Regions from separate parts of the Rhizobium sp. Root491 genome, predicted to be linked through region 1. Evidence: riboswitches for the same ligand, from Rfam matches in the RefSeq annotation. Region 1 holds a riboswitch; each other region holds the start of a gene.
The links. A riboswitch is a leader RNA that binds a small molecule or an ion and turns the genes downstream of it on or off. The one in region 1 is predicted to bind thiamine pyrophosphate.
Positions count from the first base shown of each region.

Region 2: linked by a shared signal. The riboswitch ahead of thiB (thiamine ABC transporter substrate binding subunit) and the one ahead of ASD46_RS11585 (ABC transporter permease) in region 1 are both predicted to bind thiamine pyrophosphate.
Region 3: linked by a shared signal. The riboswitch ahead of thiC (phosphomethylpyrimidine synthase ThiC) and the one ahead of ASD46_RS11585 (ABC transporter permease) in region 1 are both predicted to bind thiamine pyrophosphate.

Region 1 covers NZ_LMFF01000012.1:134,524-136,785, forward strand. Annotated here, with positions in the region: gene ASD46_RS11580 (TadE/TadG family type IV pilus assembly protein) at 1-891, opposite strand, end outside; TPP riboswitch at 1,073-1,175, shown strand; gene ASD46_RS11585 (ABC transporter permease) at 1,304-2,089, shown strand; gene ASD46_RS11590 (ABC transporter substrate-binding protein) at 2,086-2,262, shown strand, end outside.
Region 2 covers NZ_LMFF01000014.1:180,950-183,211, forward strand. Annotated here, with positions in the region: gene thiB (thiamine ABC transporter substrate binding subunit) at 1-837, opposite strand, end outside; TPP riboswitch at 876-986, opposite strand; gene ASD46_RS15820 (VOC family protein) at 1,032-1,424, opposite strand; gene ASD46_RS15825 (ABC-F family ATP-binding cassette domain-containing protein) at 1,516-2,262, opposite strand, start outside.
Region 3 covers NZ_LMFF01000014.1:21,637-23,898, forward strand. Annotated here, with positions in the region: gene thiC (phosphomethylpyrimidine synthase ThiC) at 1-1,062, opposite strand, end outside; TPP riboswitch at 1,157-1,268, opposite strand; gene ASD46_RS15100 (acyl carrier protein) at 1,449-1,700, shown strand; gene ASD46_RS15105 (acyl-CoA dehydrogenase family protein) at 1,700-2,262, shown strand, end outside.

The DNA.
Region 1 (2,262 bases):
AATCTGGATCAGTGCCCGGTCGAAATCTGTTTGCTGGTCGTTGTTGTATCCCTGATAGGGGATCGACATCAGGTTGATTTCACCAGCTTTTTTCTTTGCTGCGTCCAGATCCGATGTTAGCGAAACGACCTCAAGCAGCTTGGTATCTTCCGCCCGTTCCCCAAAGGTATAGACGGCCATGCGATATTGATTGCTGCTTTTGCGCGTGGACTTTGCCGTGTCCATCAGGCTGGCGGTTGCCTTGGCAACCACGTCGATACGCGTCGTGACCCCGAGTTTCTTGGCCTTGAAGTAATAGCTGTTCGGGTCTGCCACGCCGTCCTTCACGATGTGACAGGCAAAAGCGCATTTATCGCCAGTATTCGCAACCAGGGTGGCGACATCCGTGGGTGTCGCGCCCACTCCCATGGAGGGCGTATTATCAAGCAGAAGATAGAAATCGCTGAAGGTTTCCGTTTCGTATTTGGCCGTGGCCGTGCCGGCAACCGAAACGAAATCCTTCCCCAGAAGCCCTGAGAGCGTCGTGCTGACCGACGCCTTGAAGCTGACGGACGACTCGACCACATTGCCGTGCTTGATCACCGAAACATCGACAGAGGTTATGGTGTAGTCCGCGTCGCCGCGCTGATTGCCATCGAAGAATGCCCGGGCTTCTTCATTGCCGACGGGAATGACACCGTCCCCCGACATCTTCTTTGCCGCCTGAACACTTGCGGACATATCGGCGACTGCCGCCAGAGCCGCGGAATCCGCCGCCTGCTGCAGATCGGCTTTGACCGACATGCCGCGCGTAATATCGAGCGCCACACCGGCAGCCCCGCACAGAGGCACCATGAGCAGCGCGGTCAGAATGCCAAAATTTCCAGATTTCTCTTGCCAGAAGTTTTTCAAGTTCGCCCCCAACCAATCTGGGAGCTGAAGCTAATACAGCGGAATTGAAAAGCGGTTTCAATAAATAACTAATTTTTGATAAACTTAATATAATCAACAACTAATATGTTCGCGGCAAATTCGCCAATATTCTCGTTAACTTTCAACGTTGACATTACTTCAAAACCCTCCTAGCAAAACAGTCTCTTCCGAGGGGAGCACCAGACGGTGCTGAGATGGCGATGAGCCGGACCCTTGAACCTGATCCGGGTCATGCCGGCGTAGGAACGGAAACTGTAGCGCGTTTGCGTTACTGCCCTTTCTCTTCTCCGCTTTGCCCGGATCTCCGTGATCGCCACAGCTGGAGACCGAACGATGATGATGAAACATCCTTCCCTTCGTATACGGTACGGCTGCGTCTGAGCCCCGGCCGATGCGTGCCTCCCATGCGCTGAAGGGCGTCGTTCTTATTCTGTTTGTCTGGCAGCTGGGCATCTGGCTGTTCGCGCCTCCCCGCTACATCCTGCCCTCGCCCGCCGATGTTGCCGCAGCACTCCTGCGCCAGCCAGCCTTCCTGTTCGGACAGGCCATGGTGACATCAGGTGAAATGGCTGTCGGGCTTGCGGCTGGCATTGCCGCCGGCATTCTCGTTGCCTTTACGATTGCCGCCGTCCCGCGTTTTGGCCGCCTCGTCTGGCCCATGGTTCTCGTGCTGCAGGCATTTCCTGTCTTCGTGCTGGCCCCTATTCTCGTACTCTGGTTCGGTTTCGGCATGGCCTCGAAAGTTGTCATGACGGCGATCATCATCTTTTTCCCCGTCGCTTCAGCCTTCACCGACGGCCTCAATCGCACGGATCGGACGATCCTCGATGCCGCCTCGCTGACGGAGGCGAGCCACTGGCAAATCCTCACCCGGCTGCGTGTGCCGCTGGCGCTTCCCTCACTCATTTCCGGGCTGAGGGTCGCAGCTCCGCTCGCCCCGCTCGGCGCGGTCATTGGCGAATGGGTGGGCGCCTCCGCCGGGCTCGGTTTTGTCATGATCCAGTCCAATGCCCGCATGCAGACCGACACAATGTTCGCCGCCATGACCATTCTCGCCCTCATGGCGGTGCTGCTGCGGCTTGTCGTCGACCGGGCAACGGCCAACCTCGCCCCCTGGGCCAAAGAAACAGACCATCTCATTCCTTTCAAACATTTGCGGAGACTTTCGGCACCATGAAACGAACTCTTCTTTCCCTCGTCGTCGCGGCAGCAAGCGTGTTTGCGCCCGTGCAATCGCAGGCGGCCGACAAGCTTACCGTATTGCTGGAATGGTTCGTGAACCCGGACCATGCACCGATGGTGATCGCCAAGGAACGCGGCCTGTTCGCAGATGCCGGGCTGGACGTTGAG
Region 2 (2,262 bases), on a different contig from region 1:
CTGAAATCCTGATGTGAGCGTGAAAGCGAGGAACTGCTTCGCCAGTTCCTTGTGCGGCGCGTTTTTGAGAAGGCCGGAAACCTCGATCTGGATGTAGTGCCCCTCGGAAAAAGCCGCGGCCTGATAGCGATCCGTCTTTTCCGAGACCATGTGATAGGCAGGCGACGTGGTGTAGGAGAGCACCATCGGCACCTCACCCTTGGTGAAAAGGCCATAGGATTCCGACCAGCCCGGCGTGACGGTGAGAATGCGCTTCCGGAGCTTCGCCCAGGCTTCCGGTGCCTTGTCGCCGTAAACGGACTTCACCCAGAGCAGCAGGCCAAGCCCCGGCGTGGAGGTGCGCGGGTCCTGAATTGCGATTTTCTGTGAAGGATCGCCGTCCACCAGATCCTTCAGGCTCGTCGGCGGATTTTTTATCGTCTGCGTGTCATAGACAACGGCGAAATGACCGTAGTCGTAAGGGACGAAAATGTCGTCCTTGTAACCGCCCGGCACCTTGGCCGCCGATGCTTCGATACCGCTGATATCGAAGAGGCCGGTCTGTTTCGCTTCCGCGACCAGATTGGTGTCGAGACCAACAACGACATCCGCCTTCGACGCTGCCCCTTCAAGCTTCAGGCGGTTGAGCAGCGCCACGCCATCCGCCACACCGACGAAATTGACCGTGCAATTGCACACTTTCTCGAAGGCCTCTTTCACCTTGGGGCCGGGACCCCATTCGGAAACGAAGCTTTCATAGGTGTAGACGGTCAGTTCCTGTCTGTCCTGAGCAGTGGCAAGACCGGGCAGAAACAACGAAACGGCAACGAGGGAATTCAGGAAAAGACGACGGCGCACGGGTATCTCCTCAAAAAACGAAAAGGGAAATAGCCGCTTGCCTTAAGCCGTCTAATCCCTCCGCCGGTATGAACCGGATCAGGTTCTTCGGGTTGGCAAGCCTCTCAGCCTTTTGCACGCAAGCACAAAAGACACCCCGTTAGATCAAGATGATGATGTAGTCCCGCTGTCTCTGATTGGCAAGATGGCTGCCGTCAGGCCTGCTGCACCATGTGCACCAGTTCCCAGACATGGCCGTCGGGATCCTGAAAACTACCGGCATACATGAAACCGTGATCCTGAACCGGTTTCCAGCTGCTGCCACCCGAGGCGAGCGCCGTTTCGATCATCCGGTCGATTTCCTCACGGCTTCCCGCTGTGAGACAGGTCAGGACCTCGGTGCTGCGTGTGGCGTCGGCGATATCGCCATTGATGAAATCACGAAAACGCTCCTCCTGAAGAAGCATCACGAAGATGTTCTCCTCAACGATCATGCAGAGCGTGCGGTCATCCGAATATTCCGGATTGAAGGTGAAACCGAGAGCCGTGAAGAAGCTTCTCGATGTCTCGATATTCTTGACCGGCAGATTGACGAAGATCATGCGCATTTTCTGAACTCCTCCGAACCCGCACAGGAAACGGCAATTCCGCCTCCCTGTCAAAGGTGGATGAGACCTCAGTCAAGAAATCGCGACCCAGTCACCCTTCAATTTCCTCGCGCAGCATCTCCAACTCCAGCCATTCCTCTTCCATGGCTTCGAGCTTTTCGCGCAGCTTCGTCATTTCCTGCGCCAGCGTATTGAAGGTAGCCGGGTCCTTGGTGAACAGATTGGGATCGGCCATGCGCTGCTCACGCTTGGCGATTTCGCCCTGCGCCTTCTCCATCTCCTTTGGAAGGTTTTCGAGCGCAAATTTTTGCTTGAAGGAAAGCTTGCCCTTGGCCTTTGAGGGGTCCTGCGACGCGGAGGCGGAAGGGGCGGTCTTTGCCTTTTCCTGCTTCTCCGCCTTGCGCTTTTCTTCCGCAGCACCCTTGCGTTGCGCCATCATGTCCGAATAGCCGCCGGCATATTCGATCCAGCGTCCGTCCGGCTGGTCCGGATTGGCGGGCGCAATTGTGGAGGTGACGGTACGGTCGAGGAAGTCGCGGTCGTGGCTGACGAGAATGACCGTGCCGGAAAACCCCGCAACGATCTCCTGCAACAGATCGAGCGTTTCGATATCGAGATCGTTGGTCGGCTCGTCAAGGATCAGCAGGTTGGTAGGCCGCGCCAGAATGCGCGCAAGAATAAGACGGGCGCGCTCACCACCGGAGAGGTTGCGGATGGGCGTGCGGGCCTGTTCCGGCTGGAACAGGAAGTCCTTCATGTAACCCGTCACATGTTTCAACTCGCCATTGACCAGCAAATTGTCGCCGCGACCGTCGGTGAGGTAATGAGCGAGCGTATC
Region 3 (2,262 bases), on a different contig from region 1:
GTCGAAATGCTCGTAGAGGAAGCTTTCCTTGTGATGATGCAGACACCACTTGGCCATAATCGACCCGCCGCGTGAGACGATACCGGTGACACGGTTGACGGTAAGCGGAATGTAATGCAGCCGAACACCGGCATGGATGGTGAAATAATCCACGCCTTGCTCCGCCTGTTCGATCAACGTATCGCGGAACACTTCCCAGTTCAGGTCCTCGGCAATGCCGTTGACCTTCTCCAGCGCCTGATAAAGCGGCACCGTGCCGATCGGCACCGGCGAATTGCGGATGATCCATTCGCGGATATTGTGGATGTTGCGCCCGGTCGAAAGGTCCATGACGGTATCGGCACCCCAGCGGATCGCCCAGACCATCTTCTCCACCTCTTCGGCCATGGAGGAGGTAACGGCGGAATTGCCGATATTGGCGTTGATCTTGACCAGAAAATTACGGCCGATGATCATCGGCTCAAGCTCGGGGTGATTGATGTTGGCCGGGATGATGGCGCGGCCCGATGCGACTTCCTGACGGACGAACTCCGGCGTCACATAATCGGGTATCTGTGCACCGAAACTCTCGCCATCACGAGCCAGCTTCTCCTTCGCCGCTTCGCGCCCCAGATTTTCGCGGATGGCGATGAACTCCATTTCCGGCGTGATGATGCCTGCCCGCGCATAGGCAAGCTGCGTTACGGCTTTTCCTTCCGTGGCCATCAGCGGCTGGTGGCGCATGGCAAATTCAGGCGTCAGGCGCTCGCCGGTGGCAAAGCCGTTATCCTCCGGTTTGACGTGCCGACCGTCGTAAGCCGCGACATCGCCGCGCGCTACAACCCAGTCGTGACGCAGGCGCGGCAGACCCTTTTCGATCAGAACGTTATGCAATGGATCGGTATAGGGGCCTGAAGAATCATAGACCGTGACCGGCGGTTCTCCCGCCGTCGGGTGGACGGCGATTTCGCGCATGGGCACGCGAATATGCGGATGCAAAATTCCGGTTTTGTGGATTTTCGTGGAGGCGGGATGCGGCCCGGTTGTGACGACAAGCGGGATATTCTTGGCAACGATATTCATCATGAGGCTCCAAAGTTTGACAGTGGAGACCCAGTTCGAGCCGGAATGATGGAAAATACCGACGCGTCGGCAGCGCAAGTTACACGCAATCCGACCTTCGGTCTTTGCACCGTCCCTACGCCAGTATGAACTGGATCAGGTTCAACGGGTCACTGCGCATAAAAGCAGAATCTCAGCCCCTTGACGGGACACCCCTGGTGAATGGACACAAGAGAAAACACCGCCCGACATTTGTCAAGGGTGCTGCTGATGGCTGGCAAAGGTGGACGAACAACAAAAGCGCCGTTAGTGGTAATTAACCTAACGGTTTAGGCGAATATTATCGTTTTCAAATTAACGATAAGCACAAACCATCCTGATGTTAAATTCATGGGAGATAAGTCGGAATGAATGCGACTATTCGTGAAATACTGGCAAAATTCGGCCAGCTTCCTACCCCCGTCGATACGATTGAAAACGAAGCAGATCTTTATGCGGCAGGTCTTTCTTCCTTTGCATCGGTGCAATTGATGCTGGGTATCGAGGAAGCTTTCGATATCGAATTCCCCGACAACCTCTTGAACCGTAAGTCCTTTGCCAGCATCAAGGCCATTGAAGACACCGTTAAGCTCATTCTGGATGGTAAAGAGGCAGCCTGATGAATGTGACCGTTGCGCCGCAGGATGAAACGCTGTCCGCGCGCGCAAGCCGCGTCGCAGCAATTGCCGCCAAACACGCGGATGAGGTGGACGTCACCGGTCGCTTCCCGGAGGAAGCCGTCAAGGCGCTGAGACAAGAGCGCCTTCTCGGCATTCAGGTCCCGTCCTCTCTTGGTGGCGAAGGCGCATCCATACAGCAAATCGCCGATATCTGCGCCCGGCTTGGCCAGGCCTGTTCGGCAACCGCGATGATTTTCGCCATGCACCACATCAAGGCATCGAGCCTTGTGGAACACGGCGAGACAAGCCCATGGCATGCGGGCTTCATGAGCCGCATTGCAAGCGAACAGCTTCTACTCGCCTCGGCCACGACCGAAGGCGGAATCGGCGGCAATCTGCGCAATTCAATCTGCGCGATTGAGGTCGAAGGAGACATCTGCCGGCTGGAGAAGGACGCCACCGTCATTTCCTACGGCAGCAATGCGGATGCCATCCTCATCACCTCGCGCGCCCACAAGGATGCCGCCCCGGCCGATCAGGTGATGACCGTCTTCCTGAAAGA